One region of the Chromobacterium sp. HL1 genome, then DNA from elsewhere that is predicted to be linked to it. Evidence: predicted binding sites of a transcription regulator. Region 1 holds the regulator's gene; the other holds the start of a gene.

Region 1 (14,400 bases):
CGGCAACATCGCCACCGCCGCCGCCGCGATGGCGCTGGTTGACGCCGGCGCCGACGGCGTCAAGGTCGGCATCGGCCCCGGCTCCATCTGCACCACCCGCATCGTAGCCGGCGTGGGCGTGCCGCAGCTGACCGCCATCCACAATGTGTCCGAAGCGCTGAAGGGCACCGGCGTGCCGATGATCGCCGACGGCGGCATCCGTTTCTCCGGCGACATTTCCAAGGCGCTGGCCGCCGGCGGCAATTGCGTGATGCTGGGCGGCATGTTCGCCGGCACCGAGGAAGCCCCGGGCGAAGTCGAGCTGTTCCAGGGCCGTTCCTACAAGTCCTACCGCGGCATGGGCAGCTTGGGCGCGATGAGCCAGGGCTCGTCCGACCGCTACTTCCAGGACAACGAAGGCAATGTGGAAAAACTGGTGCCGGAAGGCATCGAAGGCCGCGTGCCGTACAAGGGCTCCATCGGCCAGGTGATCCACCAGTTGGTGGGCGGCCTGCGTTCTTCGATGGGCTACCTCGGTTGCGCCACCATCGCCGACATGCACGCCAAAGCGGAGTTCGTGGAAATCACTTCCGCCGGCATCCAGGAATCCCACGTCCACGACGTGCAGATCACCAAGGAAGCGCCGAACTACCACGTATCCCGTTAAGACCCGACGTCGTCAGGCATCCTTTACGGCAAAACCCGCGCCAAACGGCGCGGGTTTTTCATGGCTGAACCACCAGCGCGGTCAGGCCAGCGACAACATCAGCCGAGTGCGCAAGGCGGTGGGCGGATTGTCGTAAGGCGAATTCAAATACTCCTCCACGCACGGCACCTCGCCGAGCGCGCGCCCGCTGCCGGGCAGCCAGTGCCGGTACAGCCAGGACCAGGCCGTGGACAGTTCCGCGTACGGTCCCAGATGCGTCACGCAAGCGTACTCTCCGGCGGGAATCTCCCCCCATTCAAACCCATCCGGCAGCGTCCGGTCCTGCCAGGAGTCCGGCACCGTCACGCAGGCGATGGAGCGCAGCTTGGCCTCCTCCGTCTGTTCCGTATCATCCAGATACATCCCGAATGTGCGGCCTGGCGCGTCGCCGGCCGCGCAAGCCGGGCTGATGGCCTGTAAAGCGCCGAAGGCTTGGCCGATCTCCATATAACTGCCGATATGGCGGCGCATCAGCACCTTCAGCCCCTTATCCTGCTTGAGCAATGTCACTTCATGCATAACGGTCTCCCAGTCTTGCCTAGAAATGAACGCTCTGCGCTGGCGATAGCGGCCCGGACTCTCGCCGTAAGCCCTGGCGAAGGCCCGGACGAAGGCCGCGGTGCCGCCGTAGCCGGCGCGCGTCGCCACCCTCGACAAAGGCAGCGAGCCGCCGTCCAGCTGCCCGGCCGCGCGATGCAGCAACAGCCGCTGCCGGGTCTCTCCCACCGTTTCGGCCATCAGGCCGCGATACACGCGGTGAAAGTGAAAGGGCGACAAGCAGGCCTCCTCCGCCAACCTTTCCAGCGGCACCGGCCCATCCAGATGGCGCCACAGATAGTCCAGCACCCGCAGCATCCGCCACAAATACGGCGAATCCGGGCCGCCGTTGCGATAGAGCGTTCTCATGAAGTGAGCTTATCCCGCATCGATTGATTCGTTTTGCTGAGTTGGCTGTTGCAGCAGCAACCATTGCATGCGCTGGCACAGCTCCACCACGTAGTCCCACACCACGCGGTAGCGCAGCGTGCGGCGGATGTCGCTGCGGCCGCTGATCCAGTAAGAGCGGATGATGCGCAGCTCCGGCAACAACTGGCGCAGCCGCGCGTCGTCGTAGGTCAGATAATACGGCAATACCGCGATGCCGCCGTCGGCCAGCGCCGCCTGCTGCTGGCCCACCACGCTGGTGCAGCGCAGAGGGATCAAGGGGTTGCGGCACAGGCCGCGATGGAACATCAGCTCGCGCGAGAACAGCAGATCGTCGACATAGCCGACGATGGGATGCCCGGCCAGGTCCTCGCGCTCGCGGATGGGCGCATGCGCGTCCAGATAGGCCGGCGTCGCATACAGGCCCAGGCAGTAATCGGTCAGCTTGCGCGTCACCACCATATTGGCCTGCGGCCGCTCCAGCGCGATGGCGATGTCCACCTCGCGGTTGGTGATGCTGACAAAGCGCGGCACCGACACCAGATCGATCTCCAGCGCCGGGTAACGCTCCGTCAGCCGCGGCAGGTGCCGCGCCAGAAACAGCGAGCCCAAGCCCTCCGGCGCGCCCAGCCGCACCAGGCCGGCCACCTCCACATGGCCCACCCGCGCCTCGTCCTGCATCCGCGACGCGGTGTTTTCCAATTGCTCGGCCAGGGGCAGCAACTGCCGGCCGGCCGCGGTCAGTTGATAACCGTCCGGCTGCTGCACGAACAGCGGCTGGCCCAGCTGCCGCTCCAACTGTTCGATATGCCGGGCCACCGTCGCATGCGTGGTGCGCAGCTGCCGAGCCGCCGCCAGCAGCTTGCCGCTGCGCTGCAAGGCCAGAAAATAACGGATGTCGTTCCAGTCGAACATCAAGCCCTCCCCGTGTTTATGGTGCGCTTGCACACAAATATGACAGGCTTCAATTGCGCGGCTGTTAGAAAACTAACAGCTGTTGTTCCACTCTGGCTATTCCCAGGCCGGCCCGGCTTGATCTTATATGGTGGCGATACAGACGTCATAGGAAAGCGCGGCATGCAGGCATTGGCGGACACATTCGACTACATCATCGTCGGCGCGGGCAGCGCCGGCTGCCTGCTGGCCAACCGCCTGTCGGCCAATCCGCGACACCGCGTGCTGTTGCTGGAAGCCGGCGGCGAGGACAACTATCCGTGGATACACATCCCGGTCGGCTATCTCTACTGCATCGGCAATCCGCGCACCGACTGGTGCCTGCGCACCGCGCCCGAGGCCGGCCTGGGCGGACGCAGCCTCAACTACCCGCGCGGCAAGGTGTTGGGCGGCTGCTCCTCGATCAACGGCATGATCTATATGCGCGGCCAGGCCGCGGACTACGACGGCTGGGCTGCCCAGGGCTGCCCCGGCTGGAGCTGGGACGAGGTGCTGCCGGACTTTCTGCGCATGGAAGACCACTTCGACAGCGCCCGCGCCCAGCACGGCCACGGCGGCGAATGGCGGGTGGAACGGCAGCGGCTGTCCTGGGCGATCCTGGACGCCTTCCGCGACGCCGCGGAGCAGAGCGGCATCGCCCCGGTGGACGATTTCAACGGCGGCGACAACGCCGGCTGCGGCTATTTCGAAGTCAACCAACGCGGCGGACTGCGCTGGAACACCGCCAAGGCTTTTTTACGCCCGGTGCGCCAGCGCCCCAACCTCACCGTGCTGACCCATGCCGAGGCGGAAACCCTGCTGCTGGAGGACGGCCGCGCCGCCGGTATTGCATTCCTGCAACAGCGGCAACGCTGGCAGGCGCGCTGCCGCGGCGAAATCATCCTGGCCGCCGGCGCCATCGGCTCCCCGCTTTTGTTGCAGCGCAGCGGCATCGGTCCCGCCGCGCTGCTGCAAGAGCACGGCGTCGCCGTGCGCCATGCGCTGGCAGGCGTCGGCGCCAATCTGCAAGATCATCTGCAACTGCGCATGGTGTTCAAGGTCAGCGGCGCGCGCACGCTGAACCAACTGGCCAATAGCTGGAGCGGCAAGCTGGCCATGGGCTGGGAATACCTGTGGCGGCGCAGCGGCCCGCTGGCGATGGCGCCCAGTCAGTTGGGCGCTTTCGCCGCATCCGGGCCGGAACAGACGCGCGCCAACCTGGAATACCATGTGCAGCCGCTGTCGCTGGAACGCTTCGGCGAGCCGCTGCACCCCTTCCCCGCCTTCACCGCCTCGGTGTGCGACCTGCGTCCGCTCAGCCGCGGCCGGGTCGCCATCGGCGGCGCCGGTCTGGACGCCGCGCCGCTGATCCAGCCCAACTACCTCAGCCACCCGCGGGACCGCGCCGTCGCGGTGGCCGCGCTGCGGCTGACCCGGCGCATCGTCGCCGCGCCGGCGCTGGCGCGCTACCGGCCGGAAGAATACCTGCCCGGCCTCGCCGCCCAGAGCGACGCGGAGCTGGCCGCCGCCGCCGGCCGCATCGGCACCACCATCTTTCATCCGGTCGGCACCTGCAAAATGGGACAGGATACCGAGGCGGTGGTCGATGCCAGACTGCGCGTTCACGGACTATCCGGACTGAGAGTGGCGGACGCCTCCATCATGCCCGCCATCACCTCGGGCAACACCAACTCGCCCACGCTGATGATCGCGGAAAAAGCCGCCCGCATGATTTTGCAAGACCGCGCCGCGCAGGACTGAGCGCCGCGCGACATCGGAATCCATCCAAACAGAGGAAGCCCACTTCCCGCCCCACAACTTGTCGCAAAGCCACACCAAGAGGAGACAGCACCATGAGCAGCACCCTGACGCCCGCCGCCACGGCGGGACACGCGATCAGCGGCTCCGAGCGCAAAGTGATCTTCGCCTCGTCGCTGGGCACCGTTTTCGAGTGGTACGATTTTTTCCTGTACGGCGCGCTGGCGGCGGTGATCAGCAAGCAGTTCTTCGCCGGCGTCAATGAAACCACCGCCTTCATCTTCGCCTTGATGACCTTCGCCGCCGGCTTCCTGGTACGCCCCTTCGGCGCGCTGCTGTTCGGCCGGCTGGGCGATATGATAGGCCGCAAATACACCTTCCTCGCCACCATCCTGATCATGGGCGTGTCCACCTTCCTGGTGGGCCTGCTGCCCGGCTACGCCAGCATAGGCATCGCCGCGCCCATCCTGCTGGTGGTGCTGCGCATGCTGCAGGGCCTGGCGATAGGCGGCGAATACGGCGGCGCGGCCATCTACGTGGCCGAACACGCGCCGGATCACAAACGCGGCGCCTACACCAGCTGGATCCAGGTCACCGCCACCGCCGGCCTGCTGCTGTCGCTGCTGGTGATCCTGGCCTGCCGCAAACTCACCGGCCCGGCTTTCGACGACTGGGGCTGGCGCCTGCCCTTCCTGCTGTCGCTGGCGCTGCTGGCCATCTCCACCTGGATCCGGCTGTCCATGCACGAATCGCCGGCCTTTCTGAAAATGAAAGCCGAAGGCAAGCATTCCAAAGCGCCGCTGACCGAATCCTTCACCAACTGGAAGAACCTGCGCATCGTGCTCACCGCGCTGTTCGGCATCAACGGCGGCCAGGCGGTCACCTTCTATTGCGCGCAGTTCTACTCGCTGTTCTTCCTCACCCAGATCCTCAAGGTCGATTCGCAGATCGCCACCCAGCTGCTGGTGATGTCGCTGCTGATCGCCGCGCCGCTATTCCTGTACTTCGGCTATCTGTCCGACCGCATCGGCCGCAAGCCGGTGATGCTGACCGGCCTGCTGCTGGCGGCCTTGCTGACCTTTCCCGCCTTCAAATGGCTGACCGCCTACGCCAGCCCGGACATCGCCAACGCCGCGCGCCAGGCGCCGGTGGTGGTGGTGGCGGACCCGGCCAGCTGCCGCTTCCAGTTCGATCCGGTGGGCAAGGCCAAGCTCAGCAGCAGCTGCGATCAGGCCAAGGCCCTGCTGGCCAAGAACGGCGTGCCCTACCAGCGCCAGGCGGCGCCCACCGGCGGCGAAACCCAGATCAAGGTGGGCGAACAGACGCTGACCGGCTTCGACAAGGCCGCGTTGCTGGCCGCGCTGAAGCAGGCCGGCTATCCGGACAAGGCCGACCCGGACAAGATCAACTACCCGATGGTGGTGGCCGTGCTGGTGCTGCTCAGCCTGATCGCCGCCATGGTCTACGGCCCGCTGGCCGCCACCATGGTGGAGCTGTTCCCCACCCGCATCCGCTACACCTCGATGTCGCTGCCCTACCACATCGGCAACGGCTGGATAGGCGGCCTGTTCCCCACCGTGGCCTTCTCGCTGGTGGTCTACACCGGCGACATCCTCTACGGCCTGTGGTATCCGGTCATCGTCTACAGCGTCAGCTTCGTGGTCTGCCTGCTGGGCTTGAAGGAGACGCACCGCGCCGACATCCATCAATAAGCCCCTTCCCACGCGCACGGCGGACCTCCCGGTTCGCCGTGTTTCTGGGTAGACTGGGGCTTTCATCCCACCGCTCGCGCCGCCATGCCGATTCAACGCCTCAGCCAGCCCGAAACCCTGACCCTCAACCGCCACCGCCATCATCTGCGTCGCTGGGGCCCGCGCGACGCGCCGCTCTTGGTGCTGCTGCACGGCTGGATGGACAGTTCGGCCACCTTCCAATTCCTGGTGGACGCGCTGCCGGACGGCTGGCAAGTGGCGGCGCCGGACTGGCGCGGCTTTGGCGACAGCGACTGGAACGACGGCAGCTACTACTTCCCCGACTACCTGGCCGATCTCGACGCGCTGCTGGACGCGCTGTCGCCGCAACAGCCAGTGAAGCTGCTGGGCCACAGCATGGGCGCGATGATCGCCGGCATCTACGCCGGTATCCGCCCCGAACGCATAGAAAAGCTGGTGCTGGCCGAAGGCTTCGGCCTGGCCGCCACCAAGCCGGCGGAAGCGCCGGGCCGCTATGCGCGCTGGCTGCGCGAAACCCGCGCCGCGCCGGAGTTCGGCGATTTGCAGTCGCTGGACGCCGTGGCCGCCAAACTATTGGAACGCAACCCCAGGCTGACGCCGGAGCGCGCCCAATGGCTGGCGCGCGAACTGACCCGCCAGCGCGACGACGGCCTCTACTACCGCGCCGATCCGCGCCACAAAATGGTCAACCCGGTGCTGTACCGACTGGAAGAAGCGATGGCTTGCTGGCAGCGCATCAGCGCGCCGGTGCTGTGGGCGCTGGGCGGCGACACCGACGACCACCCGCTGGCCAAGAGCGTGGCCGCCAGCATGACGCAGCGGCGCGCCTGTTTCGCCCAACTCCAGGAAACCGTGATTGCCGACGCCGGCCACATGCTGCAATGGGAACAGCCGGAAACGCTAGCGGCGGCGATCCACGCGTTTTTCAGTCAGCCCCAATAAGAGCCGCTAAGAAAACCTCGCAGAGAACCTGAGCCAAGGCGCGCCGACGCAGGCAGTACAAGTGGTACGACAAGGAGGCGCAACGCAGGATCAGGGGTTTGGTTAGCGGATCAAAAAAAGCGCGGCCAAGCCGCGCTTTTCATCTCCCTTCCACAAACTCAAACACCTAGATAACGCCGCTCCAGGTGCGCCTTGAAATGCGCCGGGTTCAGCGTCTCGCCGGTGGCGCGCCGCACCAGTTCGTCCGTGCTACAGCGGCTGCCCTGGCTCCAGATATGGGTGTTCAGCCAGTTGAAGATGGGCTCCAGATTGCCGGCCGCCACCTGCGCGTCCAGCTCCGGCTCGGCGCGGCGCAGGCTGGCGAAATACTGCGCCGCGTACATCGCGCCCAGCGTGTAGCTGGGGAAATAGCCGAAGCCGCCGTCGGTCCAGTGGATGTCCTGCATGCAGCCGTTGGTGTAATTGCCGCGGGTGTCCACGCCCAGATAGGCCATCATCTTCTCGTCCCACAGCGCCGGGATGTCCTCGGCCTCGATCTCGCCGTCCATCAGCGCGCGCTCGATCTCGAAACGCAGAATCACATGCGCCGGATAGCACAGCTCGTCGGCGTCCACGCGGATGTAACCCGGCTGCACCCGGCTGTACAGGCCTTGCAGATTTTCCAGTGTAAACGCCGGCTGCTCGCCGAAATGGCTGCGGATCAGCGGCGCGATCAACTGCAGGAAGGCCGGGCTGCGGCCCAGCTGCATCTCGAAGGACAGACTCTGGCTCTCATGAATACCCATGGAGCGCGCGCGGCCCAGCGGCTGTTCCAGCCAGTCCTTGGGCAGGTTCTGCTCGTAACGGGCGTGGCCGGTTTCGTGAACAATGCCCATCAGGCTCTGGACGAAGTCATCGTCGCGGTAGCGGGTGGTGATGCGCACGTCTTCCGGCACCCCGCCGCAGAAGGGATGGCTGCTGACATCCAGCCGGCCGCCGTCGAAGTCGAAGCGCAGCAGCTTCATCGCCTCCACGCCCAAGGCGCGCTGCTGCGCCACCGCGAACGGCCCCACCGGCTCGATCACCGTTTCCGACGCCTGCTTGGCGCGCGCGCGTTCGATCAGGCCCGGCAGCCAGGACTTCACCTCGGTGAAAATGCGCTCGATCTCCGCGCTCTTCATCCCCGGCTCGTACTTGTCCATCAACGCGTCGTAACGGCTGCCGCCGCTGGCCTCCGCCAGCAAGCGGCCCTCCTCGCGCGACAGTTTGACCACCTCGCGCAGGTTTTCCAGAAAGCCCTTCCAGTCATTGGCCGGGCGCTGGCTGCGCCAGGCGTGCTCGCAGCGCGCGCCGGCCAGGGTTTTGGCCTCCACCAGCTCCGCCGGCAGCAGATTGGCCTGCGCCCATTCGCGGCGCATCTCGCGCAGATTGGCGCGTTGCAGCTCGTCCAGGTTTTCCTGTTCCGCCGCGTCCAGCTGCTCCTTCAGCTGCGGCGCGGTGATGATGCCGTGAGTCAGCACCCCCAGCTCCGCCAGCGCGGCGGCGCGGGCGTCGTTGCCCTTGCTCGGCATCATCGCCGCCTGGTCCCAGCCGGCGATGGCGCCGAGGTGGTTAAAGCGGTGCAGGCGGGCGAAAGTGTGGGTTAAAGCCTGGTAGGCGGATGTGTGCGTCATCTTGTCTCCTCTCTATAAAGAACCGATTTACGATCTGCTGCGCGTCGGCGATACGGTGTTGAGAACCGCTGTAGAATGCTCATGTAGCGCTACTCCTTCCGCTTTCTCAGCCGCAACGCCTGGTCTCGCCCCAGCTCGCGAGATCGTAAACACGCTCCACTTGTCAAAGCATGATGCCATCAGACTATTTGATCTGACAACTTCCGCCCCAAAATCCGCCAAAGCCGCGTATTGACAAGGATTTTGATTTTGTACATTATCAATATTCTATGACTCGCATGAGGTAAAATCATGCCATCCATCGCCGCCCAACTCTTTCTCGCCTACCAGGACCGCGACTGGGAGCGCGCGCGCCGCCTGCTGCGCGACGACGCCGTGATGCTGTGGCACTGCAGCGGCGAGTGCTTCCGCGGCGCGGACGCCATCGTCCACGTCAACCGCGTTTATCCGGAGGGCTGGAGCATACGCCTGCTGCAGGACAATCTGCTGGCCGACGGCCGCTGGCACGTGGTGGCGCAGGTAGACCACGGCGAGGCGCGCTTCTTCGCCAATTCCCTGTTCACGCTGGAACACGGGCTGATCAGCCAGATCGAGGAATACTGGGCCAGCGCCGAAGCGCCGCCGGCCTGGCGCGCGGGCTTGCCGGGCCGGGCCAGGCTGGAAGCCGCGCAGCCGGCTTGAGGCCGCGGGAACGGAAGCGTCGGGGGATGAAATAGCGGGCCCGTCGTTCCGACTCAAGCCGCCGGCTGGCCGGCGTTGCGCGCCTGGGCTTGCGGGAATTGGTGCCAGTAATAGAAGTACTCGCGCACCAGCAATAGAAAGGTGTTTTTCAGCTCCGCCTCGCGCAGATGCAATAACACCGCGTCCACCATCATGCGGAAGCTGTCGCCCTGGATGGGCTGGCCGTCCAATAGATAGAGCAGGGATTTGAGCAGGCGCTCGCGCAGATGGATGTCCGGCTCGGACATGCCGTCCTCGAACAGCTTGCCCAGGTAGAGGCCCAGCGACGGCGGGAAGCGGGAGAAGCCGTCGCGCTCCATCCGCGTCAGCAGCCCTTCCCAATCCGTCTCCAGCCACACCCGCACATTGCGCACCGAAAAACCGCTGCGCGCGGTGATCTCCACCACTTTCTTGGTATCGCCCAGCCAGAAGTAATAGAACTCGCGGGTACAGGTCAGCGCCAGCACCTGCTCGTCCGGCGAGCAGGCCTGCAGCAGGCGTTCGCAAGGACCGCGGAAGCCTTCCGCGTTGCGCTCGACGCCGTCCAGCCAGGGCAGCAGCAGTTCCAGAATGCGACGCCTTTCGTCGATCACCTGAGCCAGCGCGCCCTGACGCGCCAACAATCGCATATAAGCTTCCAGCGCCGCCTTCAAATCGCTCATGCCCTTTCCCCAGCCCTCCCGGATGCCGCGACTGCCCCGAATGCGAAAGCGAGCCGTTCTTGGCGGCCCGTCCTGAGCGTGCGTTCGCGCCCGCCGTCACGCGTCATGCGCACAGCGGGCGAACTGCTCTTATTTTCGGACAGAAATGTTGCAGACTCCAGACGGGATTCGCGGCGACGCGGTCATTTTCCCAAGCGCGGAGGCCATCCTCGCCTTGTCTCGCCCTAGTTCGCGGGACCTTGAGCAGCCGCCAAGACCGGCGTCAGGCTCAGGCGCAAATCCGCGCCCACCATGCGCGCGTCGCGTATGCTCAGCCGCTGCTTGTCGGCCAGGTCTTCCAGCGGCGGCCAGGCGAACAGGCCGCGCGCGGCGTCGCCGGCCAGCGACGGCGCCAGGTAGAGCACGATCTCGTCCACCAGCCCGGCGCGCAGCAGCGCGCCGTTGAGACCGGCGCCCGCTTCCACCATCAGCATATTGACGCCGCGTTGCGCCAAGGCCGCCAGCAAAGCCGGCAGATCGGCATGGCCGTCGGCCAGCCGCGGCAGGGTCAGCAGCTCCGCGCCGGCGCGGTAGGACTCCAAACGCGCGGCCTCGTGATCGCAGGTGGCCAGCAAGGTGGCGCCGTCCTGGTAGATGCGCTGTTCCGGCCGCGTGCGCAGATCGCTGTCCAGCAGCACCCGCAGCGGCTGGCGCTCGCAGGGGACTTCCCGCACCGTCAGTTGCGGATCGTCGGCCAGCACGGTGCCGCTGCCGGTGAGCACCGCACAGTGTTCGGCGCGCAGGCGATGCACGTCCCGCCGCGCCTCCGGGCCGGTGATCCATTGGCTGCGGCCGTTGAGCAAGGCGGTCTTGCCGTCCAGCGTGGCGGCGGCCTTGAGCGTGACCCAGGGGCGGCCGCACTCGACGCGCGACAGAAAACCGCGATGCACTTGCCGCGCCTCGGCTTCCATCAGCCCGGCGTCGGCGGCGATGCCGGCGGCGCGCAGCATGGCCAGGCCGCGGCCGGCCACTTCGTGGTAGGGGTCCACCATCGCCGCGGCCACCCGAGCCACGCCCTCGTCGATCAGACGCCGCGCGCACGGCGGGGTGCGGCCGTGGTGGCTGCACGGCTCCAGCGTGACGTAGGCGGTGGCGCCGCGCGGGGACAGGCCGCGCGCCAGACAGTCCTTGATCGCCTGGATTTCCGCGTGATCGCCGCCCACTTCCAGGGTGGCGCCCTCGCCGATCACCGCGCCGTCGCGCACCAGCACGCAGCCCACGCCCGGATTGGGCGCGGCGCGGCGGGTGGCCGCGGCGGCCAGCCGCAACGCGCGCTGCATGTGACGATGGTCATCGGCGGAATAATTCATGATTCATTGCTTCCATTCTTGAGCCAGCAGGCTGTACTGCCTGGCGTCGCAATAGCGGCCCTGCAACAACAAGTACTCGCGCAGCACGCCTTCGTAGCGGAAGCCCAGCCGCTCCGCCACCGCGCAGCTGCGATGATTGTCCGCCGCCGCGTCTATCGCCACCCGGTGCAGGCCCAAGGGGCCGAAGGCTTCGGCCAGCAACAGGCGCAGCGCCGCCTGCATCACGCCCTGCCCCACCTGGCGGCGGTCCAGCCAATAGCCGACGAAGGCGTGGCGGTTCAAATCGTCGATGGCGTGCAGATCGCAAACGCCGGCCAGCGCGCCGTCGCGCAATACCAGCCAAGTATAGGCCTTGCCGATCTGACGGCCGACGGCGGCGGATTCCAGAAAAGCGCGGGAGTCCGCCTCGGAGCGGGTCAGGGGCTCCCACGGCATCCACGGCCGCAGCGCATCGCGGTTGGCGTTGATCAGCGCGAACAGCGCCGGCGCGTCGGACAACTCCGGCGCGCGCAGCGAAACATTGGAAGGCAGGGGTTCTACCATGGAGGGCACCCGCGATGACGGAAGAATAGAGCAGTCTACTCCAGCCGCCCGCCGGTCGGTCAATGCGAAGACTTCTGGATTTCCTTGATGGCGTCGGAAAACTCGGACACATCCTGAAAGCTGCGGTACACCGAGGCGAAACGCACATAAGCCACTTTGTCCAGGCGCGCCAGTTCATTCATCACCATTTCGCCGATCTCGCGGCTGGAGACTTCGCGCTCGCCCAATTGCAGCAGCTTGTGACAGATGCGGTCTATCGCCTCGTCCACCAAGGCGGTGGGCACCGGGCGCTTGTGCAGCGCGCGCAGGAAGCTGGTGCGCACTTTCTCGATGTCGAATTCCGAACGGTGGCCGGCGGTTTTCACCACCTGCGGCATGCGCACGTCGGCGGTTTCAAAGGTCGTGAAACGCTTCTCGCACACCGGGCAGCGCCGCCGCCGCCGGATGCTGCTGCCGTCCTCACTGACGCGGGAGTCGATTACCTGAGTATCGGCATTGCCGCAGAACGCGCATTTCATGACTTAATCCTAAGGGTTCCAATGTAGGGATGTTATCAGCAATGCGCAGTCAAGTTAATGCCGCTATCGCCCGCCCATGAAAAAGACGCCCCTGGGGGCGTCTTTCAGCGGCCGAGACCAGCTTGGCTTATTTGGAGTACACCGGGAAACGATGGCACAGCGCGGTGGCTTGCTCGGCCACGCGGGCGATCAGCGCGTCGTCGTTCGGGTTGTCCAGCACGTCCGCCACCAGATTGGCCACCTGGATGGCTTCGGCTTCCTTGAAGCCGCGGGTGGTGATGGCCGGGGAGCCGATGCGGATGCCGGAGGTCACGAACGGGGTTTCCGGGTCGTTCGGAATCGCGTTCTTGTTCACGGTGATGTGGGCGCGGCCCAGCAGCGCGTCGGCCGCCTTGCCGGTCAGGCCCTTGGCGCGCAGGTCCACCAGGAACACATGGCTCTCGGTGCGGCCGGATACGATGCGCACGCCGCGCTCGCCCAGGGTCTTGGCCATGATGGCGGCGTTCTTCAGCACTTGTTCCTGATACACCTTGAACTCGGGCAGCAGCGCTTCCTTGAAGGCCACGGCCTTGGCGGCGATCACGTGCTCCAGCGGGCCGCCTTGCAGGGTCGGGAACACATTGCTGTTGATGCTCTTCTCGAACTCGGCCTTGGCCAGGATGATGCCGCCGCGCGGACCGCGCAGGGTCTTGTGGGTGGTCGAGGTCACGAAGTCGGCGAACGGCACCGGGTTCGGGTAAACGCCGGCGGCGATCAGACCGGCGTAATGCGCCATGTCCACCATGAAGTAAGCGCCGCATTTCTTGGCGATCTGACCCATGCGCTCGAAGTCGAAACGCAGCGCGTAAGCGGAAGCGCCGCCGATGATCAGCTTGGGCTTGGTTTCCATCGCTACGCGTTCCATGTCGTCGTAGTCGATTTCTTCCTTGTCGTTCAGACCGTAGGCGACGATGTTGAACATCTTGCCGGACAGGTTGGCCGGGGAGCCGTGGGTCAGGTGACCGCCGTGGCCCAGGTTCATGCCCATCACGGTGTCGCCCGGCTTCAGGATGGAGAAGTACACCGCCTGGTTGGCCTGGCTGCCGGAGTGCGGCTGCACGTTGGCGTATTCCGCGCCGAACAGCTGCTTGACGCGGTCGATGGCGAGCTGTTCCACCACGTCCACGTGTTCGCAACCGCCGTAGAAGCGCTTGCCCGGGTAGCCTTCGGCGTACTTATTGGTCAGTTGGGAGCCCTGGGCTTCCATCACCGCGGGGCTGGTATAGTTTTCCGAGGCGATCAACTCGATGTGATCTTCCTGGCGTTGGCACTCGGCTGCAATCGCAGCGGCAAGTTCTGGATCAAATGTGGCAATCGTCTGGTCAGCAGCGAACATCTTTGACTCATCCATCAAAGGGTTAACGATGCGGGCATTCTACACGAAATGCCGGAGCGAAATCCTTAACGTGAAGCAATTGTCGCGGGGGAAAATCCGCCCCGCCGCGCGTTCAAGGCAGGGTGTAATCGAAGTCGTAAAAATGCTCGCCGGCGGTGATGGTGATGCGCAGGCAGCCGCTGATGCCGCTCAGTTCCTCGGTTCCGGAATCCGGCGTCACCATGATGGCTTGCTCGGCAGTTCCGCGCGTCATCGTGGCGCTGTGCTGCAGCACAAAGCCGCCCTTGCGGCCGTGCAGGCTGCCCTGCACCCGCTCCATGGCGACATAGCCGGCCGAACCCGGCTCCGCGCTGCGAAAGCTCAGCATCTCGCCCTGGCTGACCGCGTCCAGGTCGCCATGGAAACGCTTGTCCAGCGACAGGCGGCCAAGACCGCTGGAGGCGGCGGCCTCGCTCAATGGCTCCGGGGCGAGCTTGACGTCGAAACGGCCGCTGGCGATGGCTTTCATCATGTCTCCTCAAGGTTGCGCCGCCGCGAGCGCGGCAAGCCATCGTCATGATAGCGCAGCCGCTCCGGCTTGCGCTCGCCGATAAGCCGCGTCCCATC
Region 2 (14,400 bases), 1.0 Mb from region 1:
GTTGGTGATAAAAAATATAAATGAGCTTAAAAGTGCCGGCTTGGGTGATTATGCTAGCATGTTTGCTTTGCTCTTTGTTCCAGATCCGATTTTGGGAAAATATGATCAATTGTCGGCGTTGTCGTTAATACAAATATTTCCTCTGGTGGATCAATACTGTATGTTTATGGCGTGGGTGCCCCGCGCGTTAGAAAGCCTAGATTCAGATAGTCCGATCTCTGTGTCCAAATCTGGTCTGCACTTCTTCATAGAAACAATTTACGAAACTACAAACTCCCAGGCGCTAGGCGTAATAAAAAGCAAATTTACTGGAGAAAATAAAATAACCAGTAAATATTTAAATGATATGATAGAGAGTTATGAGTGTGGAGAGTACCATAAAATACTGAACAAAAGTATTTTTGACGCTGAGAATCCATTTGCACTTATAAATATCAAGGCAAAGTCTATTGCTTTGCAAGGCCGTAATGACAATTTTGATGAAAGTCCATTGTCAGTAATAACTGAAAATCTTGCCAAAGTATATTCGCTCGGCTCAGGGCAGCGGCAAGTCAAAGACAATCTTTTGTCATTTGCAGTTAGGCTAAATGGTATTGAGAAAGCTGTAGCATTACAGTCGGCCATAATGATAGCTGCGCCATTGACTTTCTCTACCAAAGAAAGGAAAGAAATCTCACGATTAGCGACAACAATAACTGAAAGTTGTACCCCATTAATTATTAGCATCGCCAATGGGGGAGGGGGTATTGTAGAGACAGAGTATATCTCCATAGAAAAAGAAAATTGGCCTAACCACAGAAAAACCAAGCATAAAATACTGCAATTGATTAAAAATGGCGCAGATGATGTTGAGGTGAAAAGAGAATTATTGGTATTTAAAGACATCGCTCCCTTGCTAAAAGATTGGATTGAACTGTCTGTGGAGTATTTCATTTCAATTGACGATTATGAAAGTGCGATGAGGGTGAGTGCAGAAGCGCTTGCCGACAATCCTGAGTGCTATGCATGCCTGCCGATGAATGTATTGGAGAATTATATTGCGGAAAATATGGTGTGTTCAATTGAAGCAGTTGTGATTGTTTTTTACTTTGTTAAATACATATCTACAAAATCTGATGCACTATTAAATGAAGTGTTTGAGGAGTATGTTGTTTCGAATGATGTCAGTTTTCCATCGGAGTTGCTTGAAAGGGTCGATGTTCTCAATAATATGGAGAAGGTTTTTTATAGGGATATTTGCTCTCCAGAGGTTATTGATTTTCTTGGCTGCTTTTCGAGTTCGACAGGCCCAAAGGAAGAACGCTTGCGAATAATTAATGTTTTGCAAGAAAAAAGCGTGATTGCTGCGGATGCAGCAAGAAAAGAGATTGAAGAAATTATCGGTGGGATAGCAATCGATGCAGGAGTAAGTGAGTTTCATGGAGGTAAGGTATTTGTTAGCAATGCGCAGGTGATAAAAATTACCTCGGACGAGGTTAGGTCACTCTTTGATCTTTATAAATTTTCTAAAAATAGTACGAGCAATGATTACATAGTATTGAATAGCGGGGAGGACAAGGAGGGCGTTGCGATTGCACTTGTCGCCGGGGATAAAAATAATATTCTTTTGAAAATGGTCAATACGGTCACACATGTTTTCTTATTCGATGAAAGTCATGGTCTTGACAAAAATTTAAGTACAGAAATTAGGCATGGTTTCTTTTCAAACCTCATGCGCTCGCGACCGGAGAAAAGATATCTACTTTCAGAGATTGGTGGTGATGATCAGTATCAGAAAATTAATTATTGGTTTGAAACAAATCAACTAGTGGTTAATGAGGTTTTGGAAAAGACTGATGCGGAGCTGAGGTGGTTCTCTGCTCAATTTCATAACTTGCTCCTGGCTGCAGAGGAATGGATGAAAATTGAGTTTAATGGTATGGAAAACGGGGAGCGTTGCTTTAATTTCACCATATTCTCAGAAGAATTCGAATTTCTTAAAAATTTGATTGATGGTGCAGATAATTGTGATAATTTCATTGAAGGTTTATTCGAAATTTTATGGGGGAAAACTAAAATAGGGTTAGAAAAAATAAAAGAAAAACTCAATGGGGATTTTCGGAGTAGTGTTGATAATCTATTTGATCAGTTGATCAATCGTATTGACAATGTAACAGGAGGTGGAAATGTATTAAGCGATCTTTCAAAGGCCATTATTCAGACTAAGAGTGACATCAAAGAAGATATTACAATGGTGACTGAGTGGTTTAATATTTATCAAGCAAGAGCACCTAGTGATCAATCTTTGGATCTGCTAATTGATGTTTCGGTGCGTTACTTTGATACTATTAAAGGAAAAAAGAGTAATATATATATTAATCTGTCTCATGGTGTTTCTGATATTAGAATCAACAGTATTGCCATCAAGCCTTTTGTTGTGTCATTTATAAACATACTAGATAATTGCTTTAGGCATAGCGGCTTTGGTAGTGCTGTCCAGATTGAAATTACTGGGGCCAGTACAGAAGTGGGCTGGGTTGTTAAAATTAAGAATCCCGTCTCTCCTGAAAAAGCTAAAAATCTAACTGTAGAATCTATAAAACATACGTCAGAAAGGATGCGTGATCCTGATTCCTCATGGCTGATGAGAACGGAAGGAGACTCGGGTTTGTACAAGATATTGAATAACCTTCAGTCCATTAGCAGTCAAATTGATGTTAGCATTGGCTGGGATGGTTGTATATTTACTACGTCGGTGAGCTGTGATGAAAATACTATTTGTTGAAGATAGTGCTCTTAAGAGAGAGAGAGTGTCATCGTTCATAAAGGAAGTAATTCCGGGAGTCGCAATAGATGAGGCAAATTCATTCTCCACCGGAAGTCAGAAAATAAATTCCACTAAGTATGATCTTATAATTCTAGATATTAGTTTGCCGACATATGATAGAGGGGGTGTGGAGTCTGGAGGTCGCTTTAGAGCATTTGGAGGAAAAGAGTTAGCAAGGAAAATAATGCGTAGACAAAAAAAAGCTAACATTGTTTTTATAACGCAATATGAATCCTTTAGTGACAAAGAGTCTTCCCATTCGCTGGAGTCATTGGAAAATGAGTTAAGAATCGACTGCGGAGAAAATTTTATAGAGCTTATATACTATGATAGTTTCAAAAGCGCTTGGAAAGAGCAACTCTCAAAAATACTGATGATGATTAGAGAATGAATATACTAATAGTAGATGATGATGTGCCTCGTCAAAATGAACTGGTAAGGCACTTAAGCACCTGTGTGGAAATTGGCGCTATTAATATAACTGCTGTAGATAATGTTGACGAAGCAAAGTCTTTCTTAAGAAGCATGTATTTTGATGCTTTGGTTTTGGATGTTGTTTTGCCAAAAAATAAACATGCCTCCGCTAATTTTAGTAATGGGATTGGTCTTCTTGCGCAAATATCCCGATCTCCATCGCTCAAAAAGCCTGAGAAAATAATTGGAATAACTGCACATCTTGATGATATTTCCTCTTTTAGAGAGGAGTTTGAAAAATACTGTCATACAATTGTTGAGGCTCAACGAGGAAGTGGAGCATGGAAGAGTAAAATCAGTAGTGCATTATCCTATGCATTTAAAGCCCGTGTAGATCGTTCTGGTGCTGACTCTAAAATCTATGCGCTTACAATTCATGGGATTAGAACTTTTGGTGGTTGGCAGAATAGGTTGAAAATAATAGCCGAGCGGACTAGTTCGTCAATTGAGGTTGGCTCATACAAATATGGGTATTTTTCTATTGTCGCATTTTGTATTCCTTTCTTACGGTGGGTTGAGGTGCGTAGATTGACTGCGCATTTGAAAAGACTTTTTTCAGAACATTCAGATAAGCAATTTGTTTTTTATTCTCATAGCTTTGGAACCTATCTTTTAGCAAAATCTTTATGTGCCGTGCTACAGGAGGGATGGGTTCCAAAAATTGCGACTATTGTTTTTAGTGGTAGCGTTTTAAAATCAAATTACAGCTTGAGGCCTATTTTAGCTAAAACTAATGCTAGGATCGTTAATGAGTGTGGCGACTCTGACTACGTGCTTTGGGTAAATGAAGCGATTGTTCCTTTTGTCGGCATGGCAGGAAAAACAGGGTTCTATGGCGTCAACGATGATAGACTTATAAACAGGTTTTTCAATGGTGGTCATAGTCTTTATTTTACGTCAGATGGGTTTATGGAAAGATATTGGATTCCACTATTGGATCGGGACTCTAATATCGAGTCGGTTGACGTGAGAAGTGATGGTTTTTTGCATTATGAATTATTTGAAAAAATTATATCGCTGATCGGTTTTTTTAAAGAAGCATTGATTGCATTGTTTCTGGCTTGGTTTTTCATCGGCTCATTTATGTAGTGCTGATATAGCTAATTTGTAGAAATTCAGACCTGATCTGACAGTCTCCCGTTTTGACGGCGCCTGGCTGTCAGATCAATTCAAGTTGTCTATCTTCTCCCTCCATTCCCGTTTGCCATCAATAAAGGTTTGTACAGGCGTGCGGCCGCAGCACATCTTGCCTTGGTGGGTGCGTTCCTGATTGTAGTAGACCAACCAAGCATCCAGATCGGCCTGTAGCTCGTCAAGTTCCAGATAGAGCTTCTTGCGGAATGCCACCTGGTAAAACTCCTGCAAGATCGTTTTGTGGAAGCGCTCGCAGATCCCGTTTGTCTGCGGATGCCGCGCACGGGTCTTGGTGTGCTCGATATCATTCACCGCCAAATACAGCTGGTAATCATGGGTTTCCGGCTTGCCGCAATACTCGGTTCCGCGATCTGTCAGCATACGCAATACCCCCATTCCATGCTCGGCAAAGAACGGCAACACCCTATCATTGAGCAGATCCGCCGCGGTGATCGGCGTTTTGGTGGTGTAGAGCTTGGCAAACGCCACCTTGCTGTAGGTATCGACAAAGGTTTGCTGGTAAATCCGCCCGACACCTTTGATCGTGCCCACATAGAAGGTGTCCTGCGAGCCTAGATAGCCCGGATGCGCTGTTTCAATCTCGCCATGCGCGACATCATCTTCTTGTTTGCGCTCCAGTGCCGCGATCTGCGCATCGGTGAGCACGATGGCTTGTTCAGCTACCAGATGTTCCAGAGCGCGTAGCCGCTGTTTGAACGATGCCAGGTCATGTCGCAGCCAGACTGAGCGCACACCGGAAGGGGAAACGAACACGCCGCGCTGGCGCAGTTCGTTGCTGACCCGCACTTGCCCGTGCGCAGGCTGTTCCGTTGCATAGGCAACTACGGTCGCCTCTATGGCGTCGTCTACGCGATTCTTGGGATTGGGTTTGCGACGATTGGCATCGAACAACGCCTCGACGCCGCCATCAGCCACTGCGTTCTGGTAGCGGTAAAAGGTATCTCGGGACAGGCCCATCACCTTGCAGGCCTTGGAGACGTTGCCTAGCTCAGCGGCCAGGTTCAACAGGCCGATCTTGTGTTTGATGATGTTCTGGTTGAGACTTGTCATGGGGTTACTCCTGCACTTGCGCGCTGTCTTGATGAAGATTCGCACCTCTATCAAAACGGGTAACCCCACCTATCGGCAAGGCCTGACTGTCAGATCAAATCGGAACTTCTACAGTGAAAGGACTAGTTAAAACCTCATTCAGCTAGAGGGGTAAGTTATTTAAACCATTTGTGAGATTATTCTTCTTTCGACTCATTTGAATTTTTAACTTTCTCCCATTCGAGACCCAAACCTTTAAATTTCTGTGCATATGGAATGACAGTCAACGCTAGAGCCCCACCAAAAAGAGAGATACGCTCAGCTGTCAACAAGCTTATCCCGAAAAATTCTTTTAGCACAAAGTCAGAAGTTGCCAGTATACAAAAAATGATCGAGGCACTCCAGCAAACTATCCTGAATTTATCACCAACGTCCGCTTGACGAAGCCTAAGATTTGCCTTTCTGTCTGCGGACTCTTTTGCTGACAGAGCTTCAAATGAAGGAAATAAACCATGGTCAATGATATTTATTTTTCCTTTGTCGTCAAAGGAGTTAAGAAGAAAATGGGAAGCATCGTTACTGGATGGTGATACAATATAAACAGGAATGCAATCAGCTCCCACAGCCTTTCGGTAGTCACACATATTTCGATAAATTAATGCCCCTTCTTCAATATTAGATTCTTTAACCTCAATTATTGCTATGTGTTCGTTATTTTTCGGGTCTATTAGGGCAAAGCTCGGCCTGTAGCACCTCATGCTTTGCACCGGGTGAGTGGCGGGTTGATAGATTATTGAGTTTTTTGGATACCCAATGGATATAAGGTATTCAAAAAATTGTTTTTCTAAATTTCGATCATAATTCATATAATTTGAGCCAAAGGTAAGTTTTAAATTTTGATGTGCTGGCTTTGTTTGAGTGAAATTTGATGAATTTGACTTGTGGATCGGTCTTTTGATGACTCCTCTGATTTTTTGGCAAAAACCAGCTTCTGACTGATAGTAGTTATATTAACACAAGAGTATGAACGACCGCGTTGGTCAATAAGTCGTAATCAGTGCTCGCATTAGCCCGCGGCTGTTTTGTATGTTGCCACCTTGTCACCCTAAGGAAAAGGCCCTGCATTGCAGGGCCTTTTCCTTAGGGTGACAAGTAGCATTTCAAACTTTGACTACTAAATTTCAACCTTTCCGATTTCTGACATTTCAAATCAATCCCAGCTCAATGCCCCGCCAGTCTGGTATTCGGTGACTCGGGTCTCAAAGAAGTTCTTCTCTTTCTTCAAGTCGATCATCTCGCTCATCCACGGGAAGGGGTTGTTCACGCCGGGGTAGAGCTGGTCCAGGCCAATCTGCTGCATGCGGCGGTTGGCGATGAAGCGCAGGTATTCCTTGAACATGCTGGCGTTCAGGCCCAGCACGCCGCGCGGCATGGTGTCTTCGGCGTAAGCGTATTCCAGTTCCACCGCGTGCTTGAACAGTTCGGTGATCTCGGCCTTGAAGCTTTCGGTCCAGATTTCCGGCTGTTCCAGCTTGATGGTGTTGATCAGGTCGATGCCGAAATTGCAGTGCATGGACTCGTCGCGCAGGATGTATTGGTACTGTTCCGCGGCGCCGGTCATCTTGTTCTGGCGGCCCAGCGCCAGGATTTGCACAAAGCCGACGTAGAAGAACAGGCCTTCCATGATGCAGGCAAACACGATCAGGGATTTGAGCAGCTTCTGGTCGTTTTCCAGCGTGCCGGTCTTGAAGGCCGGGTCGCACAGTACGTCGATGAAGGGGATCAGGAATTCATCTTTGTCGCGGATGGATTTGATTTCGTTGTAGGCGTTGAAGACTTCGCCTTCGTCCAGGCCCAGGCTTTCCACGATGTATTGGTAGGCGTGGGTGTGGATGGCTTCGTCAAAGGCTTGGCGCAGCAGGAACTGGCGGCATTCCGGGCTGGTGATCTGGCGGTAGGTGCCCAGCACGATGTTGTTGGCGGCCAGGGAGTCCGCGGTCACGAAGAAGCCGAGGTTGCGCTTGACGATGCGCATTTCGTCTTCGGTCAGTTGGCCGGTTTTCCACTGTTCGATGTCGCGCTGCATGTTCACTTCTTGCGGCATCCAGTGGTTGGCGCATTGGGCCAGGTATTTTTCCCATGCCCATTTGTGTTTGAAGGGCACGAGTTGGTTGACGTCGGTGGTGCCGTTGATCACTTTTTTGTCCACCACGTTGACGCGGCCGGCGGCGTTGGCGCCCGCGGAAGGGGCGGCCGGTTTGGTTTCGATGGTGTCGTCAAAGTTCAGCATTAAGGGCTCCTGTCTGGATTTACTCCGCGTCCGGCGCGGTGATTTGGGGCGGCAGCGGCTGCTTGTCGCCAGCCAGGCTGGGGCTGAGCGGCAGGCTGCTTTTGCGCAGTATTTGTATCTGGCGCGGCGCGGCGGCGATTGCCGGCACCGGGTCCAGGTCCACGTGCAGGCTGCCCAGTTTGCGGTAGCCTGCGTCTTTGCCATTTTCGCCATGGCGGGCGATACAGAATGCGGTGGCGCTCATGAGCGGCGTCCTTTCAGAAGCGCAGCTGTTGGCTGAGGCGGTGGATCAGCTGGCGTTCGCTGCTTTCCTCCTGCTCCACCTGGCTGCCGCGCGGCTGCCGCAGCTTCAGCAGCTGGCGGTATTGCCGGTTGGCTTGTTCTATGTCTTGCTTGAGCAGCTCTATTTGCTGCTGCAGTTCTTCCGGCTGGCAGTACACCACCAGCGCGTCCGCTTCCACCCAGGCTTTGCGCCACACTTTCTGGCGCGGCAGGCGGCGGGCTTCGTTGAACAGGTCCTTCCATTCGCAGGGCGGGGCCTGGTTCAGCGTCAGGTACATATTGAACAGCACAAACTGCTTGTCTGGGTTGTGGGTTCTTTGTTCGCAAAACCCGTTGATCCGGATGTTTTCAAACGTTTGCATCTGACCTCCTGCTGAAGCCTGGCTTGTGGCGGCGGGGCCGTGGGCCTCGTCTTCCTGGAACCCGCTCAACACCCGCCGCTCTTGCTTGCTTGGCCTTGAGCTGTTTCCGTCCGCCCGCATCGCGGGCCGGCGGCGTTTCCATCCCGAAGCCGCCTGAGGGCAAGCGGCTTGAGGCTGGGCGCTACTTACTGCTGCGGCGCGTCCTGGTACTGGACCAGGCCGTAAATCTTCCACTGGCCGTCCACCCGTTTCAGGTGGTAGCCGGTGCAGTATTCCCAGGCCGGCTGGTCCTGGCGCTGCACAATCCAACGCACGCGGGCGCTGGCGGCGTCTTCGCCAAAATTCAGCACGCTGTCCAGCTGGTGGCTGGCGCTGAGAAAGCCCTGGCTGCGGTACCACGCCAGCAAGGCGGTGGTGGTGTCGCGCAGCGATGCCATGTCTTCCCAGCTGCTCAGGTCTCCCTGGTGGATGGCGGTGAAGGGCACGGTGAAGTGCGCGGTCACTTGGGGCACATCCAGCTGGCTGTAGCCAACGGCGTAGCTGTTGAAAAATTCCTCTATGTTCATCCGGTTTCCCCTGGTTTTGTGTGTGTGCGGCTTCCCTTGCCCTTACGGTCTGGCGCGGGTTGTTGCTGCGTTCCCCATTGGCCAGCCGTCTGGACGGGCAGGCGGCTGGCCAATGGGTGGGGCGGCCGGATTACGGGGCCATGTCACAGCCGGCTGCGGGCAGAGGGCTGTGAGATGGAGCCTGGCCGGGGCCAGGCTGGATGTTTCTGAGGAAGGCTGGCTAGGGGCCGCTTCCATCAGAAGTCGCCAAAGTCGTGCTAGCTGGTGTGACACTCTCTCGAGCAATGGACACAACCGTTTGACTGCGGATAGACCGCTCGTGCAGCTATGACTGCGCTTCTGCAGCCTGCATGCTCACCCAGCGGGTGACGGTTGGCCGGAAGTGGCAAATGGTGGCAGTTCTGAGTGTGGACCTCATGGTCGCCATTTTGCTGCTTCTGACGGTTTACATAGTACGTAGCCATGTGTTGCTCCTTTCGCGAAGGTGTTCAGAACAAAATCAACATTGCTGCAACTACTTCTACTGCCATTGCTCATTGTTTTTACTAAGAGTGCTTCACCTAACCTTTCTTGGTTGGAGGGCTCAGCAGGCCTGAGCCCTCCATGTACAACTCTTTACTGGCAGCTCTCGCAATCCGGGTTGTCGATGCTGCAGAACTTGGCGTCGGTGGCCGGGGTGTTGTCCACCATGGCTTCCGGAGCCGCGGCCGCTTGGCCGTGGCTGTTGGACACCGCGTTCAGCTCGCCGCCGCGGCCGGTGGATTTCTCGGCGCTGGTGGCGGCCAGGGTGCGCAGGTAGTAGGTGGTTTTCAGGCCGCGCAACCAGGCGTGCTTGTACAGTTCGTCCAGTTTCTTGCCGGAAGCGCCCGCCATGTATAGGTTCAGGGACTGGGCCTGGTCGATCCACTTCTGGCGGCGGGAGGCCGCTTCCACCAGCCAGCGCGGGTCCAGTTCAAAGGCGGTGGCGTAGATGGCTTTCAGCTCGGCCGGCACGCGGTCGATCTGGCCCAGGCTGCCGTCAAAGTATTTGAGGTCGGCCACCATCACTTCGTCCCACAGGCCGGCGGCTTTCAGATCGCGCACCAGGTATTCGTTGGTGACGGTGAATTCGCCGGACAGGTTGGATTTGACGAACAGGTTCTGGTAGGTCGGCTCAATGCTCGCCGATACGCCGATGATGTTGGCGATGGTGGCGGTGGGCGCGATGGCCAGGCAGTTGCTGTTGCGCATGCCGTGGGTTTTCACGCGTTCACGCAGCGCGTTCCAGTCCATGCGTTCGCTGCGGTCCACTTCCAGGAAGCCGCCGCGTTCGGCCGCCAGCAGGTTGATGCTGTCGTGCGGCAGGATGCCGCGGTCCCACAGGCTGCCCTTGTAGGACGGGTAGCGGCCGCGTTCTTCCGCCAGTTCGGTGGACGCCCAGTAAGCGTAGTAGGCCACCATTTCCATGGATTCGTCGGCAAACTCCACCGCGGCGTCGGAGCCGTAGGCCACGCGCTTCTGGTGCAGGCAGTCCTGGAAGCCCATGATGCCCATGCCCACCGGACGGTGTTTCAGGTTGGAGTTGCGCGCCTTCTTCACCGGGTAGAAGTTGATGTCGATCACGTTGTCCAGCATGCGCAGGGCGATGCGGATGGTGCGCTGCAGCTTTTCGGAGTCCAGGCCGCCGTCCGCCTTCAGGTGGGCGGACAGGTTGACGGAACCCAGGTTGCAGACTGCGATTTCGTCCTCATTGGTGTTGAGGGTGATCTCGGTGCAAAGGTTGGAGCTGTGCACCACGCCCATGTGCTGCTGCGGGCTGCGGATGTTGCACGGGTCCTTGAAGGTCATCCAAGGGTGGCCGGTTTCAAACAGCATGGTCAGCATTTTGCGCCACAGGGACAGCGCCGGGATGCGCTTGTACACCTTGAGCTCGCCGCGCTCGCCCATGGCTTCGTATTCTTTGTAGCGCTTCTCGAAGGCGGCGCCGTACAGGTCGTGCAGGTCCGGGGCTTCGGACGGGGACAGCAGGGCCCAGTCCGCGCCTTCCATCACGCGCTTCATGAACAGGTCCGGAATCCAGTTGGCGGTGTTCATGTCGTGGGTGCGGCGGCGGTCGTCGCCGGTGTTCTTGCGCAGCTCCAGGAATTCTTCAATGTCCGCGTGCCAGGTTTCCAGGTAGGCGCAGACGGCGCCTTTGCGCTTGCCGCCCTGGTTCACCGCCACGGCGGTGTCGTTGACCACTTTCAGGAACGGCACCACGCCTTGGGATTTGCCGTTGGTGCCCTTGATGTGGGAGCCCATGGCGCGCACGGAGGTCCAGTCATTGCCCAGGCCGCCGGCAAACTTGGACAGCAGGGCGTTTTCCTTGATGCCTTCGTAGATGCCGTCCAGGTCGTCGGCAATGGTGGTCAGGTAGCAGCTGGACAGCTGGCTGCGACGGGTGCCGGAGTTGAACAGGGTGGGGGTGGACGACATGAAGTCGAAGCTGGACAGCACGTTGTAGAACTCGATGGCGCGCTCTTCGCGGTTCACTTCGTTCAGCGCCAGGCCCATGGCCACGCGCATGTAGAAGGCCTGCGGCATTTCGATGCGGTTGCCGTCCACGTGCAGGAAGTAGCGGTCAAACAGGGTTTGCAGGCCCAGGTAGCCAAATTTCAGGTCGCGGTTGGCGTCCAGCGCGGCGCCCATTTTTTTCAGGTCGTATTCGCCCAGTTTTTCATCCAGCAGTTCGGCGTCGATGCCGTTCTTGATGAAGGTGGGGAAGTACAGCGCGTACTGCTTGGCCATTTCTTCCTGGCTGACGGCTTCGCCCAGGATTTCCAGGCGGATGTTGTTCAGCAGCAGGCGGGCGGTCACGTAATCGTAAGCCGGGTCCTGCTCAATCATGGAGCGGGCGGCCAGGATGGCGGATTTGTTGACTTCGTCTTCGCTGACGCCGTCGTAGATGTTCTTCAGGGTTTCGCTCAGGATGGCGTCGATATCGATGCCGGCCAGGTTCTGGCTGGCGGATTCGATGGTGGCGCGCAGGCGGGCGATGTCCAGCGGCAGCTTGCGGCCGTCTTTGCGCACCACGTTGATCTGCACCTGGGTCAGCGCTTCGCCGCGGGCGGCGCGCTCTTGGGCGCGCTGTTCGCGGTACAGCACGTAGGCGCGGGCTACATCATGCTCGCCAAAGCGCATCAGAGACAGTTCCACTTGGTCCTGGATGTCTTCAATGTGGATGGCGCCGCCTTCCGGCTTGCGGCGCATCAGGGCGCTGGCCACTTGTTCGCTCAGCTGGGCGACTTTTTCGCGCAGGCTGGCGGAGGTGGCGCCTTGATGGCCCATGACGGCCAGGAAGGCTTTGGTCATGGCGATGGAGATCTTGACGGGCTCGAACGGCACCACCGCACCGTTGCGACGGATGGTTTTGTACTGGCTGAAATCGGCCTTGGGCGCGGCTGCGCGGCCGAGTTCTGCGGCGGTCTGCCCTTCAAAGGTGGTCAATTGCATGTAGCCCTCGATAAGGTGGGTGGTTGCGTCCTTCCGTTGCTGCGTTTCCCGAGGGGCAGGCCGGCTGTGGACAAATCTGTTGAAAAGCTGTGCGCGAGCTGTGGGTAAACACAATATGTATTGTTTGTAGCTCGCGGAACACCCAAATTCTAGTGTTGAGTATGGGGCAGTACAAGTCTTGACAGCGGAAGATTTAATGGCTGTTTTGGCGCGGACGAGGGGCGAAAGCCCGTGGTTGTTGGCTTTGCGGGGCCTGAGATTTTTTTTTGGCCGGCCGACACATTTCATTCTGTAGGCAGGAAACCTTGCTGAAACAAGCCGCAGCGGGGAGGGCGGCGCGGGCCACTAGATGTTGTGGATTTGCATCAGGGCGCGGACGGCGTCGCGCGGGCGGAAATTGGTGCGTAATTGGTGTGTTGGGTTTTTGGCCTGTCCGACCGCGCGGTCAATAAAAAGCCCCGCATGCGGCGGGGCCATGGGGCGGGCGTCTTAGAACCTGTTTACGATCTGCTGCGCGTCGGCGATACGGCGTTGAAACCGGATTCGAAATGCTCATGTACCGTATGTACACTCCGCTTTCTCAGCCGTTTTCGCCTTGTCTCGCTCTAGCTCGCGAGATCGTAAACACGCTCTGTAGATCGTAAACAGGTTCTTACTCCAGCCAGATCAGGCTGGCCATGCGTCCGGTCTGGCCATCGCGGCGGTAGGAGAAGAAGCGAGCTCGATCTATCACCGTGCATTCTTCGCCGCCGTAGATCTGTTCCACGCCGGCGGCGTTCAGGCGCTGACGCGCCAGCGCGTAGATGTCGGCCAGGAATTTGCCGTCGCCGATATCGCTGAAGGCGGCCGCGGCGGCGGGGTCGCGTTCCATGAAGGCGGCGCGCACTTCCGCGCCCACTTCAAAGGCGTCCGGGCCGATGGCGGGGCCCAGCCAGGCCATCAGCCGCGCCGGGCGTTCCTGGCAGGCGGCCACGGCGGCTTCTATCACGCCTTCGCACAAGCCGCGCCAGCCGGCGTGGGCGGCGGCCACCACCGTGCCTTCGCTATTGCACAGCAGGAGCGGCAGGCAGTCCGCGGTCATCACCGCGCACACCGCGCCGCTTTGGCGGCTGAAGCTGGCGTCGGCGTCCGGCGGCTGGGCGCCCACCTCGGCCGCGTTCAGCACCGTCACGCCGTGGACCTGGTTCAGCCAGACCGGCTCCGCCGGCAGTTGCTGGCGCAGCAGCGCGCGGTTGGCGGCTACAGCGGCCGGGTCGTCGCCCACGTGCTGGCCCAGGTTCAGGCTGTGGAAGGGCGCGGCGCTGACGCCGCCGTTGCGGGTGGTGATCAGGGTGCGCACATTGGGCGGCGCCGGCCAGTCGGCCTCCAGCCAGTCCGGCGCTTGTTCGGCGGGCCGTTCAACGGACATAGATCACCTCCACGTCGCCGTCGTCTTCATCGTCCTCTTCGTCCCAGTCCTCGTCTTCCGGCTCGTCCTGCAATTGCGGCAGCGGCGCGGCGTCGGCGGTGTCGCCGTCTCCGCGCAGCACGTCCAGCAGGTGGCGCAGGTCGTCCGGCAGCGGGGCTTTCCAGTTGCGTTCCTCGCCGCTGGCCGGGTGCACCAGGGTCAGGGAGTAAGCGTGCAGCGCCTGGCGGCCCAGCGTCTTCACCACGGCGGCCACGCCTTCGTCCATCTTGTGGCGCAGGTTGCCGTAGACCGGATCGCCGGCCAGCGGGTGGTTGGCCTCGCGCATGTGCACGCGGATCTGGTGGGTGCGGCCGGTTTCCAGCTTGCATTCAATGTAGGAGTGGCTGGCGAAGCGTTCCAGCACCCGCACATGGGTGATGGCCTGTTTGCCGCCAAACTTCAGCACGGCCATTTTCAGGCGGTTGTGCGGATCGCGGCCCATCTGGGTTTCTATGGTGCCGTCAAACGGCACGTTGCCGTCGGCGATGGCGCGGTAGATGCGCTTGACGGTGCGCGCC

The links. Region 1 encodes NrdR, which represses ribonucleotide reductase genes. Its sites were predicted from a motif close to AAANACNATATATNGTNTTT; they were not measured.
Region 2: AB1Z25_RS11695 (ribonucleoside-diphosphate reductase subunit alpha) is a predicted target of NrdR. The motif match lies at 12,542-12,561, and genes of this name have one in related genera.

What each region holds. Positions count from the first base shown of each region.
Region 1 is NZ_CP162399.1:3,594,725-3,609,124, forward strand. It holds gene guaB (IMP dehydrogenase) at 1-646, shown strand, start outside; gene AB1Z25_RS16330 (AraC family transcriptional regulator) at 728-1,591, opposite strand; gene AB1Z25_RS16335 (LysR family transcriptional regulator) at 1,601-2,524, opposite strand; gene AB1Z25_RS16340 (GMC family oxidoreductase) at 2,687-4,303, shown strand; gene AB1Z25_RS16345 (MFS transporter) at 4,396-6,012, shown strand; gene AB1Z25_RS16350 (alpha/beta fold hydrolase) at 6,097-6,975, shown strand; gene AB1Z25_RS16355 (carboxypeptidase M32) at 7,134-8,627, opposite strand; gene AB1Z25_RS16360 (nuclear transport factor 2 family protein) at 8,919-9,308, shown strand; gene AB1Z25_RS16365 (hypothetical protein) at 9,362-10,009, opposite strand; gene ribD (bifunctional diaminohydroxyphosphoribosylaminopyrimidine deaminase/5-amino-6-(5-phosphoribosylamino)uracil reductase RibD) at 10,234-11,358, opposite strand; gene AB1Z25_RS16375 (GNAT family N-acetyltransferase) at 11,362-11,901, opposite strand; gene nrdR (transcriptional regulator NrdR) at 11,961-12,419, opposite strand; gene glyA (serine hydroxymethyltransferase) at 12,547-13,794, opposite strand; gene AB1Z25_RS16390 (DUF3224 domain-containing protein) at 13,907-14,302, opposite strand.
Region 2 is NZ_CP162399.1:2,581,646-2,596,045, reverse strand. It holds gene AB1Z25_RS11740 (hypothetical protein) at 1-2,764, shown strand, start outside; gene AB1Z25_RS11735 (response regulator) at 2,745-3,197, shown strand; gene AB1Z25_RS11730 (response regulator) at 3,194-4,369, shown strand; gene AB1Z25_RS11725 (IS481 family transposase) at 4,445-5,485, opposite strand; gene AB1Z25_RS11720 (hypothetical protein) at 5,662-6,330, opposite strand; gene AB1Z25_RS11715 (ribonucleotide-diphosphate reductase subunit beta) at 6,675-7,754, opposite strand; gene AB1Z25_RS11710 (hypothetical protein) at 7,774-7,998, opposite strand; gene AB1Z25_RS11705 (hypothetical protein) at 8,012-8,398, opposite strand; gene AB1Z25_RS11700 (hypothetical protein) at 8,584-8,964, opposite strand; gene AB1Z25_RS11695 (ribonucleoside-diphosphate reductase subunit alpha) at 9,580-12,435, opposite strand; gene pgeF (peptidoglycan editing factor PgeF) at 13,088-13,843, opposite strand; gene rluD (23S rRNA pseudouridine(1911/1915/1917) synthase RluD) at 13,833-14,400, opposite strand, start outside.